Regions from separate parts of the Streptomyces sp. NPDC040410 genome, predicted to be linked through region 1. Evidence: riboswitches for the same ligand, from Rfam matches in the RefSeq annotation. Region 1 holds a riboswitch; the other holds the start of a gene.
The links. A riboswitch is a leader RNA that binds a small molecule or an ion and turns the genes downstream of it on or off. The one in region 1 is predicted to bind S-adenosylmethionine.

Region 1 (6,403 bases):
CGGTCGGCAAGACCTCCTGGGCCGACGTCAGCGCGGACGTCAAGCAGGAGATAGGCGGGGCCGTCGCTCCGGGCGGCAGCCCCTCGTCCGTCCTGAGCCGGCTCCAGGCGACGGCGTCCTCGGCCCAGAGCGCGGAGTAGGCGTACCGCGCTGTCGGTGGCGGGGACTACGGTGCGGGACATGGACCAGGCACAGCTCGGCCGCAGGGAACAGGACATCCTCGCGCTGGAACGCCGCGGCTTTCCGGGCCCCGGCGCGAAGGAACGAGCGATACGGGAAGAACTGGGCCTGGCCCCGGTCCGCTACTACCAGCTGCTCAACGCGCTGCTGGACGACCCTCGGGCCCTGGCACACGATCCGGTGACGGTGAACAGGCTGAGACGGGTACGGGAGGCGCGTCGGTCCGAACGGTGAGGCCGTCGCAGGGTGGGACTGCCGCCCCGGACCCCGGCTTTCGGCCTGAACCGTCTCGTCCTCGAACTCCACCACTCTCGGCTTCGCGCGAGCGGGGGACCCCCACGACGGGCTGGGATGTCGCCTCCCTCGTGGATAGGGTCCCCCTATGGGCAGCCACACGGACTCCACCGACCCGCACCCCACGACACAGCCCGGCCGCGACGGCCTCGCCGCCCTGCTGGCGCAGCCGGACCGCGCGGTCGTCGCCCTCGACTTCGACGGCACTCTCGCCCCCATCGTCCCCGACCCCGAGCAGGCCCGCGCCCACCCCGACGCCGTGCCCGCGCTCGCCGCGCTCGCGCCGAAGGTCGCCTCCGTGGCCGTGATCACCGGCCGCCCGGCCGCCGTCGCCGTCGAGCACGGAGGCTTCGCCGGCGTCCCCGGTCTGGAGCACCTCGTCGTCCTCGGCCACTACGGCGCCGAACGCTGGGACGCCGTCACGGGTACCGTCACCGCCCCCGCACCGCACCCCGGCGTCGCCGCCGTCCGCGCCGAGCTGCCGGGGCTCCTGGACGGGACCGGCGCCGGGCAGGGCACGTGGATCGAGGAGAAGGGCCGGGCCGTGGCCGTGCACACCCGCCGCGCCGCCGACCCCGAGGCCGCCTTCGAGGCCCTGCGCGAGCCCCTCACCGACCTGGCCGCCCGCCACGGCCTCATCGTCGAACCCGGCCGCATGGTCCTCGAACTCCGCCCGCCCGGCATGGACAAGGGCGTGGCCCTGCTCAAGCACGTCCGTGAGACCGACGCGGCCTCGGTCCTCTACGCCGGCGACGACCTCGGTGACCTGCCCGCCTTCGCCGCCGTCGACACGCTCCGCTCCGACGGCACCCCCGGCGTCCTGGTGTGCAGCGGCAGCGACGAGGTGACCGAGCTCAGGGAGCGGTCGGACCTGGTGGTCGACGGCCCGGAGGAGGTCGTACGGCTGCTGGCGCGACTGGCGGCTCAGCTGGGCTGATCGCCGAGCGCGTGCAGCTGCTCCAGGAACCACTGCGCCGGAGGCAGCGCGGTGGCCGCCGCGGCGAGCCGCTTCGCGCGCTCGGCCCGCTCACCTTCCGGCATGGTCAGCGCGCTGTGCAGCGCCCGTGCGGTCTCCATCACGTCGTACGGGTTGACGACGATCGCGTCCTCCCGCAGCTCCTCGTACGCCCCCGCCTCCCGTGACAGGACCAGCGCGCACCCCTCTTCGGAGACGACCGGTACCTCTTTCGCCACCAGGTTCATGCCGTCCCGGATCGGGTTCACCAGGGCCACGTCCGCCAGCCGGTAGGCACCCAGCGACCGCGCGAAGTCGTCCTGCACATGGAGGACGACGGGAGTCCAGCCCGGTGTGCCGTACCGGGAGTTGATCTCCTCGGCCACCCGCTGCACCTCGGCCGTGTAGTCCCGGTAGACGGCGAGGTCCTGCCGGGAGGGGTAGGCGAAGGCGAGGTGCACCACGCGTTCGCGCCACTCGGGGTGGTCGTCGAGGAGCTGCCGGTACGCCAGCAGCCCGCGCACGATGTTCTTCGACAGCTCGGTCCGGTCCACCCGCACGACGGTCCTGCGGGGACGCCCGTCCGGCCCCGCGCCGATCTCGGCCCGCAGCGCCTTCATCCGTTCCCCGACGTCGGCCTCGTGCGCCCGCTGCCGCAGGAAGTCGGCGTCCGCCCCCAGCCCGTGCACGCCGACCCGGGTCTCGCCGAGCCCTCCGGCGAACTCCGTGGCGCAGGCGGTGAACGCGTCCGCCCAGCGGTGGGTGAGGAAGCCGAGCCGGTCGGCGCCCAGCATCCCGCGCAGCACCTGTCCGGCGACGTCGTCGGGCAGCATCCGGAAGTACTCCGGCGGGGCCCACGGCGTATGGGAGAAGTGGCCGATCCGGAGGTCGGGGCGCAGCTCGCGCAGCATCCCCGGCACCAGGGTGAGGTGGTAGTCCTGGACGACCACCGCCGCCCCTTCGGCCGCCTCCTCGGCCAGCGCCTCGGCGAACGCGCGGTTGTACGCCTCGTACGACGCCCACTGCCGCCGGAACTCCGCGTCGAAGACCGGCTGCAGCGGCGTCTGGTACAGCATGTGGTGGACGAACCACAGCACGGAGTTGGCGATGCCGTTGTACGCGTCGGAGTGCACGTCGGCCGGGATGTCCAGCATCCTCACCCCTGCCTCACCGACCCCGCGCCGTACCGCCTCGCGGTCGCCGTCACCGAGAGCGGAGCACACCCACAGCGCGCCCGCGTCCGGCCCGATCGCCGAGAGGCCGGAGACCAGCCCGCCGCCGCCGCGCTTGGCGTGCAGCGAGCCGTCCTCCCGCACCTCGTACGACACCGGGCCGCGGTTGGACGCGACGAGAACCGGGGCACCCTGAGCAGCCTGCGTAGAAGCCATACGCCTCAACCTAGCCCGGCCCGGAAACGCTCAAACGTACGGTCGGTCCCGCGGCCGTATACGGCCCGCCATATGCCGAAACCCGCACGGTCAGGCTACTCTTCGCGCCGCGTACTCCGCGATCTCCACCATCGGCGGACGCTCCTCGGTGTCCACGGAGTAGGTGCGCGGCTCGAAGCCGTCCTCACCCCGTTCGAACTGGGTCAGGGAGGGGCGGATGAGATGGCCGCGGGCCAGCCGGAGCTGGGCCGTGCGGTAGATCGCCGCGGCCATCCGGCCCAGCGCCTGGCCGTCCTGGTGGCGGTGCTTGCGCACGCCGACGTCGACCTGCGCCAGGGCGTCGAGCCCGACCAGGTGCAGGGCGTCCACCAGCATGCCCAGCTCCACCCCGTATCCGACCGGGAAGGGGAGCTGTTCCAGGAGCGAGCGGCGGGCCGCGTACTCGCCGCCGAGCGGCTGCACGAAGCCGGCCAGCTGCGGCCAGTGCATGTTCAGCAGCGGGCGGGCCATCAGTTCCGTGACCCGGCCGCCCTGGCCCGCCGCGCCGCCGAGCGGGCGGTCGTACATCGCCTTGACGAGGTCGACACCGGGGTCGGTGAGCAGCGGGCCCACGATCCCCGAGACGAAGTCGGAGGAGAAATCCTTCAGGTCCGCGTCGATGAAGCAGACGATGTCCCCGCTGGTGACCAGGAGCGAGCGCCACAGCACCTCGCCCTTGCCGGGGACGGGCGGGATGTGCGGCAGGATCTCGTCGCGGTGGACGACCCGGGCGCCCGCCGCGGCGGCCACCTCGGAGGTGTGGTCGGTCGACCCCGAGTCGACGACGACCAGCTCGTCGACCAGGGGGACCTGATGCATCAGGTCGTGGCGGATCACGGCGACTATGTCACCGACCGTCTCCTCCTCGTTGAGTGCGGGCAGCACGACGGAGACCGACTGGCCCGTACGCTGCTTGGCAGCGAGAATCTTGTGAAGCGGGCGATCGGTCAGGGACCAGGAGCGGGTGCTCAGCCAGCGCTCGACTTCTTCCAGCACAGTGCGCGGCTCCTCTGCGTTCTCTCGGCGAGCATGTGATCAGCGTGTGATCCGTCTCGCGGTTCGGACGACTATCTCAACTGTCCTGGCCTTCGGTTACAGTCTTGAACAACGCTGATGACCATCGCATGTCGGTGGCCGCCCGCGCCTACAACCGAATACCGCTCATCCAGAGGGGCAGAGGGATACGGCCCGATGAAGCCCCGGCAACCCTCCAGCCGGTCTCGTAGATCAGTGTTGATCGTTCCGCGAGGCTCCCGGCTAGGGAAGGTGCCAAATCCGTCTCACGGCGAGATGCGTCGTGAGGAAGATGAGGAGAAAGGGCCTCGCCTCACATGGCTGTGCAGACTGTTGCAAGCACCACCGACTCCGTCGATCTCGGTTCCGCCGCGGCGCTCTCCTGCCGCGAGTGCGGTCACCGGGTACCCCTCGGACCGGTCTTCGCGTGCGAGGAGTGTTTCGGCCCGCTCGAGATCGCGTACGACTTCTCCGCCTACGACACGGAGGAGCTCCGCAAGCAGATCGAGGCGGGACCCGCGAACATCTGGCGCTACGCGCCGCTGCTGCCCGTCCCCGCGGACGTGGCCGACAAGCCCAACATCAACCCCGGCTGGACCCAGCTCGTCAAGGCCGACAACCTCGCGCGCGAACTCGGCGTGACCGGCGGGCTGTACGTGAAGGACGACTCCGGCAACCCGACGCACTCCTTCAAGGACCGGGTCGTCGCCCAGGCCCTGGAAGCCGCCCGCGCCTTCGGCTTCACCACGCTCTCCTGCTCCTCGACGGGCAACCTCGCCGGTGCCGTGGGTGCCGCGGCCGCCCGTGCCGGCTTCCGCTCCTGCGTGTTCATCCCGCACGACCTGGAGCAGGGCAAGGTCGTCATGGCCGCGGTGTACGGCGGCGAGCTCGTCGGCATCGACGGCAACTACGACGACGTGAACCGCTTCTGCTCCGAGCTGATCGGCGACCCGGCCGGCGAGGGCTGGGGCTTCGTCAACGTCAACCTGCGGCCGTACTACGCCGAGGGTTCCAAGACCCTGGCGTACGAGATCTGCGAGCAGCTCGGCTGGCGGCTCCCGGACCAGCTCGTCGTGCCGATCGCCTCCGGCTCCCAGCTCACGAAGATCGACAAGGGGCTGCAGGAGCTGATCAAGCTCGGGCTCGTCGAGGACAAGCCGTACAAGATCTTCGGTGCGCAGGCCGAGGGCTGCTCCCCGGTGTCCGTCGCCTACAAGGCGGGCCAGGACGTCGTGCGGCCGCAGAAGCCGAACACCATCGCCAAGTCACTGGCCATCGGCAACCCGGCCGACGGGCCGTACGTCCTCGACATCGCGCGCCGCACGGGCGGGGCGGTGGAGGACGTGACCGACGAGCAGATCGTCGACGCGATCAAGCTGCTCGCCCGGACCGAGGGCATCTTCGCCGAGACGGCGGGTGGCGTGACCGTGGGTGTCACGAAGAAGCTGATCGAGAGCGGCGTGCTCGACCCGACCCTGACGACGGTCGTCCTGAACACCGGAGACGGCCTCAAGACGTTGGACGCGGTGGCAGGCACCGGCCTGACCGCGACCATCCGCCCGAACCTGGACTCCTTCCGAGAGGCTGGCCTCGCATCATGAGCGTCAACGTCCGCATCCCCACCATCCTGCGCACCTACACCGGTGGCCAGGCAGAGGTGACCGCCGAGGGAGCCACCCTCGCCGAGGTCATCGCCGACCTGGAGAAGAACCACACCGGTATCGCCGCCCGGGTCCTGGACGACCAGGGCAAGCTGCGCCGCTTCGTCAATGTGTACGTGAACGACGACGACGTGCGGTTCGAGCAGGGTCTGGAGACGGCGACTCCGGACGGTGCGGGCGTGTCCATCATTCCGGCCGTCGCCGGAGGCTGACCGAGGCCGATTATTACCCTCGGTAATGCCGATTACCAAGAGTTCATGCGATTGCCCCCTCCGTGAGAGAAGCGGAGGGGGCAATTCTGTATGGTTGAGCACGGTACAGTTGGGGAACGCACCGTCTCCGGCATGCCGGACGCATATGAGTTCCGGCTCCGCGTGCGGCGAGAAGTAGCCAAACTGTGTGCGTCTTTTGCGCCATTCGCGCCTTTTATGGGGCCCGACTTGCCCTGAATTCAGGTAAATTCTCCGTACATTCCCGACCGGTCATGCCTGGATTTCTCGTCCGATTGACCTGTTGCACACGGCAGTTGGACAGATACATTCAGCCGCGGTCGACGCGTTCCGGCGCACGCCCCCGACCAAATGGGGGGTGAGGTATGACCCGGATCCGCGAAGTGTGGATCTGTGCAAGGGCCAGTAATAGGGGAGTTAGGCATGGCTCAGGGCACCGTCAAGTGGTTCAACGCGGAGAAGGGGTACGGCTTCATCGCGGTCGACGGTGGTGCGGATGTTTTCGTCCACTACAGTGCGATTCAGATGGACGGCTACCGCACCCTGGAAGAGGGCCAGCGGGTCGATTTCGAGATCTCGCAGGGCCAGAAGGGGCCGCAGGCGGACATGGTTCGTCTGGCGACCGGCTGAAGCACGCGCCGG
Region 2 (6,403 bases), on a different contig from region 1:
CCCCGCGCGGCGGCGCCAGCAGCACCGGCGCCGCCAGCTCCGCTCCGTCGAAGACACACGTCACCTCGGCCCCGGTCTGCGCGGCGAGCTGCGAGAGCTGCCCGAGCAGCCGCAGCCGCTGCTTCTCCAACGGCATCTGCGGATAACCGGTCTTGGTGACGTTGTAGCCGTCGACGACCAGATGCGCCTGCGGAAGGGCGAGCAACTGGTCCAGGATCGCCGGGTCATTCTCGGACAAAGCGCGCGCCGCGATGTCCTTCGGTGTCATTCGTCCCGGTTCGACCGCGTCGACGGTCTCCGCCGGCCGTACGGACACGGGAGGCAAGGCCAGCTCCCGCCGCAGCCCCTGGGCCGCGTCGAGCACGGTGTCGAGCAGCAGCCGTACCCGCATGTCCTCGACGCTGCGACCCTCGCGCGCCGCCTTGCGAGTGGCCTCCAGGGCGGCCTCCGCCTCGCCGAGCCGCGCCTTCAGCCGCCGCGTCTCGCTCTCGGCGGCGGACACCTGGGCCTGCCCTTCGGCGCGTGCGGCCTCGATCTCGCCCTGGACCTTGCGCAGGGCGGCCTCACCGCGCTTGACGTCACTGAGGGCCGCCCGCAGCTTGCGGTGGAGCGAGTCGGCCTCCTTCTTCGCCGTCTCCAGCTCGGCGCGCAGCCGCTCGGTGTCGACCCTCGTCTGCTCACGGGCCTCGGCGAGTTCCTCGCGCAGCCGCTCCAGTTCGGCCCGGCTCTCCTCGTCGGCCCGTTCGGCGTCCGCCCGCTGGGCCTCCTCACCCGCCGCGGTCACGAGCTTCACCCAGCCCGTGGGCCGCAGTACGTAGGCCGCGGCCGCCACATCGAGCGGATCCGCGGCCGGCGGCGGGGAACCGGAGTCGAGCACACCGGCCAGCTCCGGCTGTGCCTCTCTGAACTTCTCCCCGATGCGCTGCCGGAACAGCGGATCGGTCTCCAGGGCGGCCGCCATCGCGTTGCCCGCGAACTTGGCCCGGCGGTTCGGCGCGAAGCGGGCGTACTGCCGCAGCTGTGCGGGCAGTTCGCCGACGGTCAGCCCGCCGAAACCGTCCGAGACGATCTGTACGACCCGGCGGCGCACGCCGTCGGGCAGCGGACGGTCGAGCACCTCAGCGGCGCCGTCGCCCGGCCCCCCGCCTGCGGTCTCCACCATCCGTCACCCCAATGCCTGTGCGGGGCCCGCTCCCGTCAGGAGCCGGCGCCCGGCCTGTCCACGAGTTCCACCTGGTCCACCGCGTTGCACCAGCGGCAGCGCACCGACTCGATGGTCTCACTGACCACCTCGCGCTCTTCGACCTTCGGCTCACCGGCCAGGTCGAGGTGGACGTACTCGACGACCTTCGACGAGCGCGTCACGTCGAAGCGGGTGAGGTTGCCGCAGAGCGTGCAGCGCCACCGCGTGGTAGCGGTCGGCAGGGGAACCGTCATCGTGACTGTGCTCTTTCCTTCTAGGCCTTCTATTGTCCGCGACGCGCCGGGCACCCCGGTGCGTGTGGCTCGTAACCCTACGGCCTGGCGGGGACTCGCCGCCCGCCCGTCCACGGCGGCGAGGCGGTCTGAGCGGTTCGGTCCGCTTACGTCACGCTCCGGTACGTCATGCTCTGTGTTCATGATCAGCAACTGGAACGCACCCCTTTGCGAGGCTCGCAGGGTGCTGGGGATGGTCCGGCGGCCGGCCGCGCCGGTGACGTACGGACTGATCGCCGCGTGCTGCCTGATCTTCGTAGCCGGTCCGGCGGCGGGCCTGAATCCGGCCTACGGCTCCGGTGACGAGCTGCTCGCCGCGCAGCGGGCCCATTTCCACCGCTGGGGCGTGGTCCCGGCCGAGCTGTTCGAGGGCTCGGCCCGGGCCGCCCTCACCCCCGCGACGGCCCTGTTCGTCCACGGCAGCTGGGTGCACCTGCTCGGCAACATGCTCTTCCTCTACGTCTTCGGCGGGCTGACCGAGGAACGCATGGGCCGCGTCCAGTTCACCCTGTTCTACGTCGGCTGCGGCTATCTCGCCCTGCTGGGCTACGCGGCCGCCAACTCGGACTCGGCACAGTCCCTCGTCGGCGCCTCCGGGGCGATCTCAGCGGTCCTCGGCGCGTGTCTGTACCTGTTCCCCGGGGCACGGGTGACCAGTCTTCTGCCGTTCCTGTTCTTCCTGCCGCTGCGCTTTCCCGCGTGGGTCGTGCTGCCCTTCTGGGCGGCCCTGCAGTGGCTGGCGGCGGGGCGGGCGGCACAGGGGCCGGGGGTGGCGTATCTGGCCCACCTGGTGGGGTTCTCGGCAGGGTTCCTCTTCGCCTGGGGCCGCTTCGGCCGTACCACTAGAGTGAAGTCCGCCCCAGCTCCGGCTCCCGAGGGAGAGAATCAGCCGTGATCACCGCGATCGTCCTCATCAAGACCAGCGTGGACCGGATTCCCGAGATCGCGGAGCGGATCGCTTCGCTGGACAGCGTGAGCGAGGTCTTCTCCGTCACGGGAACGTACGACCTGATCGCCATGGTGCGGGTGAAGCAGCACGAGGATCTGGCGGAGGTCATTCCCGGACGCATCAGCAAGATCCCGGGCGTGGAGGCGACGGATACGCACGTCGCCTTTCGGACGTATTCGCAGCACGACCTCGAGGCGGCGTTCGCGATCGGGTTGGACTCCTGAGGTCTGCGCCCACGCGTCCGCGGGCGCCGGTCGATCAGACGGCCGGGACGCAGCGGCCGTCCTCCGTCCTGTACTGCCACTTCGCGCCCTCGCCGACCAGTTCCTTAACCGCGTTCACGAAGCGCTCCACGTGCTCGTCCGGCGTGCCCGCGCCGAAGCTCACACGGATCGCGTTGAGGGACTTCTCGCCGGGGGCCGCGTCGGGGGCGCCGCACTCGCCCTGGCTCTGGGCGTCGCCGCCGAGCAGGGTGCGGACCAGGGGGTGGGCGCAGAACAGGCCGTCCCTCACTCCGATGCCGTACTCGGCGGAGAGGGCGGCGGCGAAGTGCGAGCTGTTCCAGCCCTCGACGACGAAGGAGATCACGCCGACGCGGGCGGCGTCGTCGCCGAAGAGGGAGAGGATCCTGACCTCGGGGACCTCGGCGAGGCCCTCGCGGACCTCGGCGATCAGGTGCTGCTCACGGGCGACCAGGGTGTCGAAGCCCGCCTCGGTGAGGGCCTTGCAGGCGGAGGCGATGGCGTAGGCGCCGATCACGTTGGGCGAGCCGGCCTCGTGGCGGGCGGCGGTGTCGTGCCACTCGACGTCCACTCCCCCGTCCTCGCGCCGGGTGACCCTGCGGCTGGCGCCGCCGCCCGCGAGGTACGGCTCGGCCGCCCGCAGCCAGTCGGCGCGCCCGGCCAGGACGCCGGAGCCGAAGGGGGCGTACAGCTTGTGGCCGGAGAAGGCGACCCAGTCGACGTCGAGGTCCCGGACGGACACCGGGTGATGCGGGGCCAGCTGGGCGGCGTCCAGGACGATACGGGCACCGTGGGCGTGCGCGGCGGCCGCGAGTTCCCGTACGGGCCACAGCTCGCCGGTGACGTTCGAGGCGCCCGTGACGCAGACCAGGGCCGGGCCGTGGGGGTCGCGGTCGGCGAGGGCGCGCTCCAGGGTCTCGACGGCCCGGGCCGGGGTGCGCGGGGCGTCGAGGTAGGTGACCCGGGCGTCCTTCCAGGGCAGCAGCGAGGCGTGGTGCTCGGTCTCGAAGACGAAGACCTGGCAGCCCGCGGGGAGCGCGGCGGCGAGCAGGTTGAGGGAGTCGGTGGTGGACCGGGTGAAGACCAGCTGGTCGTCGGCGCGGCAGTCGAGGAACTCGGCGACCGTGGTGCGGGCGTTCTCGAAGAGGTCGGTGGACAGCTGTGAGAGATAGCCGGCGCCGCGGTGGACGCTGCCGTAGTACGGGGCGTACGCGGCCACGTCGTCCCAGACCCGCTGGAGGGCGGGCGCGCTGGCCGCGTAGTCGAGCGCGGCGTAGGTGACTTCGCCGCCCGTGACGAGCGGGACGGTGACATCCCGGCCCAGAACGGGCAGCGGGGCGCAAAGGGTCTGGGCGGCGGCAGCGGTGGCGAGGGACATGGCTGAACTCCCGTGGAAGGCAGGCGGAATCACCACGCGAGCACGCACGGCTCAAGCGTGGGAGAAGGTGAAAGGGGTGTTGCGGAGGCGGGGCTCTGCGGCCCTAGCGCATTCGCTTGCTCACGGAAGGCTCCCTCGACGACCAGGACCCCTGGTTCTTCGCGAGGGGTCCGCGCTTGCCGTAGACCTCGCTGCCTACGGCCTGGTCTTCACCCGGGGCACCCCGCCACGGACGGAGGGTTGCCGGACAGTCGGCCGGGGCCTCATGACTGTCACTCATGACCTGGTACAGCATCTTGCCACAAGATCTTCGGCGCGCAAGGCGCAGTCCGGATCCTGGACTGCGCCTCGCGTCACACCGTGGGGGGTCAGGCGTTGCTCACGGCCACCCAGCGCTCCAGTGTCCTCTTGGCCGCTCCGGAGTCGACCGACTCGGCGGCCTTCTCCATGCCGGCCCGGATCTGGTCCGCGAGCGTCCCGTCCCCCGGCTCCAGCGCCACCAGCGCCGCCGCGGAGTTGAGCAGTACCGCGTCCCGTACCGGCCCGGTCTCGCCGTTCAGCAGGCGCCGGGCGACATCCGCGTTGAACGACGCGTCGGCGCCCCGCAGCGCCTCCAGCGGCACCAGTTCGAGGCCGACGTCCCGCGGGTCGAAGGTCTCCTCGGTGACCTTGCCGTCCCGGACGATCCACACCCGGGAGGTGGACGTGGTCGTCAGCTCGTCGAGGCCGTCGTCGCCCCGGAACACCAGGGACGAGTTGCCGCGCTCGGCGAAGACGCCCGCCATGATCGGCGCCATACGGAGGTCCGCGACACCGACCGCCTGTGCCTTCACCTTGGCCGGGTTGGCCAGCGGGCCGAGGAAGTTGAACACGGTCTGGATGCCCAACTGCCTGCGCGCCGCCGCGACATGACGCAGCGCCGGATGGAACTTCACCGCGAAGCAGAAGGTGATGCCGGCCTCGTCGGCGACCTCGGCGACCCGCTTCGGCGTCAGCTCCAGGTTGACCCCGAGCCTCTCCAGCACATCGGAGGCGCCGGACGCCGAGGACGCGGCCCGGTTGCCGTGCTTGACGACCTTCGCTCCCGTGCCGGCGATGACGATCGACGACATCGTGGAGATGTTCACGGTCTTCGCGCCGTCGCCGCCCGTGCCGGCGATGTCGACGGTGGCGCCCGGCACCTCGATCACGTTCGCGTGCTGGTACAGGGCGTCCACGAGTCCGGTGATCTCCTGCACCGTCTCGCCCTTGGCGCGCAGCGCCACCGTGAACCCGGCGATCTGGGCGTCCGTCGCCTCGCCGCGCATGATCTGGTCCATCGCCCAGAACGCGGCGCCGGCGCTCTGGTCACGGCCGTACAGCAGGGCGTTCAGCACCTCGGGCCAGGAACGGCCCGCCGCGGTGTCGCCTCCAGCGGGGGTCACAGCGCTCATAAGCCGCTCCTGAATCATGTGTCCCGGACTACGGGACGCGAGTCTCAACAGGTCCACCCTATCCACCGTCGGGGCACGGTGAAGGGCCCCGTCCGAACACCGGACGGGGCCCTTCGACCGTGACGTGGCGTGCGCAGCGATCAGTGGTGGCCGTGGCCGCTCGTGATCTCCTTGTACTCCTCGACGGTGGGCTTCGGGATCTGGGACTCCTCACCGAAGTACGCCTCGCTGAGCTTGGCGCGCAGCTTCTCGGAGCCCTTCACCTTGCGCTCGACGCCGTTCTCGTCGACCGTCGGGCCGATCTCGACCGGCTTGTACTGCTCGTGGGCCGTGAGCGTGTGCAGCGCGTCCTGGCTGAGCGGCTCGTGCACCTCGATGAACTCACCGTGCGGCAGGCGCTTGATGATGCCCGACTCGCGGCCGTGCAGCACCTTGTCCTTGTCGCGGCGCTGGAGGCCGAGGCAGATGCGCTTGGTGACGAGGAACGCGATGACCGGGCCGACGAAGAACGCGATCCGGACGAACCAGGTGATGGCGTTGATGGAGAGGTGGAAGTGGGTGGCCCAGAGGTCGTTTCCACCACCGATCAGCAGCACCATGTACCAGGTGATCCACGCGACGCCGAAGGCCGTACGCGTCGGCGCGTTGCGCGGGCGGTCCAGGATGTGGTGCTCGCGCCTGTCGCCGGTGACCCAGGCCTCGATGAACGGGTAGACCGCGATCGTGACCAGGACCAGCGGGAAGATGATCAGTGGGATGAACACGCCCAGGACGAGCGTGTGGCCCCAGAAGTTGATCTCCCAGCCGGGCATCACACGGATCAGGCCCTCGGAGAAGCCCATGTACCAGTCGGGCTGGGCGCCGGTGGACACCTGGTCCGGACGGTAGGGGCCCATGGCCCAGATCGGGTTGATCTGGGCGATGG

Region 2: it holds a riboswitch for S-adenosylmethionine, as region 1 does, so the genes downstream of both, ACZ562_RS18760 (aminotransferase class V-fold PLP-dependent enzyme) here and thrC (threonine synthase) in region 1, are expected to answer to the same signal.

The regions. Positions count from the first base shown of each region.
Region 1 is NZ_JBVIVK010000007.1:154,857-161,259, forward strand. It holds gene ACZ562_RS17030 (ABC transporter substrate-binding protein) at 1-140, shown strand, start outside; gene ACZ562_RS17035 (DUF3263 domain-containing protein) at 181-414, shown strand; gene otsB (trehalose-phosphatase) at 563-1,411, shown strand; gene ACZ562_RS17045 (alpha,alpha-trehalose-phosphate synthase (UDP-forming)) at 1,399-2,817, opposite strand; gene ACZ562_RS17050 (glucosyl-3-phosphoglycerate synthase) at 2,908-3,852, opposite strand; SAM riboswitch class I at 4,015-4,169, shown strand; gene thrC (threonine synthase) at 4,188-5,471, shown strand; gene ACZ562_RS17060 (MoaD/ThiS family protein) at 5,468-5,743, shown strand; gene ACZ562_RS17065 (cold-shock protein) at 6,185-6,391, shown strand.
Region 2 is NZ_JBVIVK010000008.1:182,188-188,590, forward strand. It holds gene ACZ562_RS18740 (NYN domain-containing protein) at 1-1,162, opposite strand, end outside; gene ACZ562_RS18745 (hypothetical protein) at 1,198-1,437, opposite strand; gene ACZ562_RS18750 (rhomboid family intramembrane serine protease) at 1,619-2,371, shown strand; gene ACZ562_RS18755 (Lrp/AsnC family transcriptional regulator) at 2,368-2,649, shown strand; gene ACZ562_RS18760 (aminotransferase class V-fold PLP-dependent enzyme) at 2,684-4,045, opposite strand; SAM riboswitch class IV at 4,213-4,329, opposite strand; gene trpD (anthranilate phosphoribosyltransferase) at 4,414-5,478, opposite strand; gene qcrB (cytochrome bc1 complex cytochrome b subunit) at 5,619-6,403, opposite strand, start outside.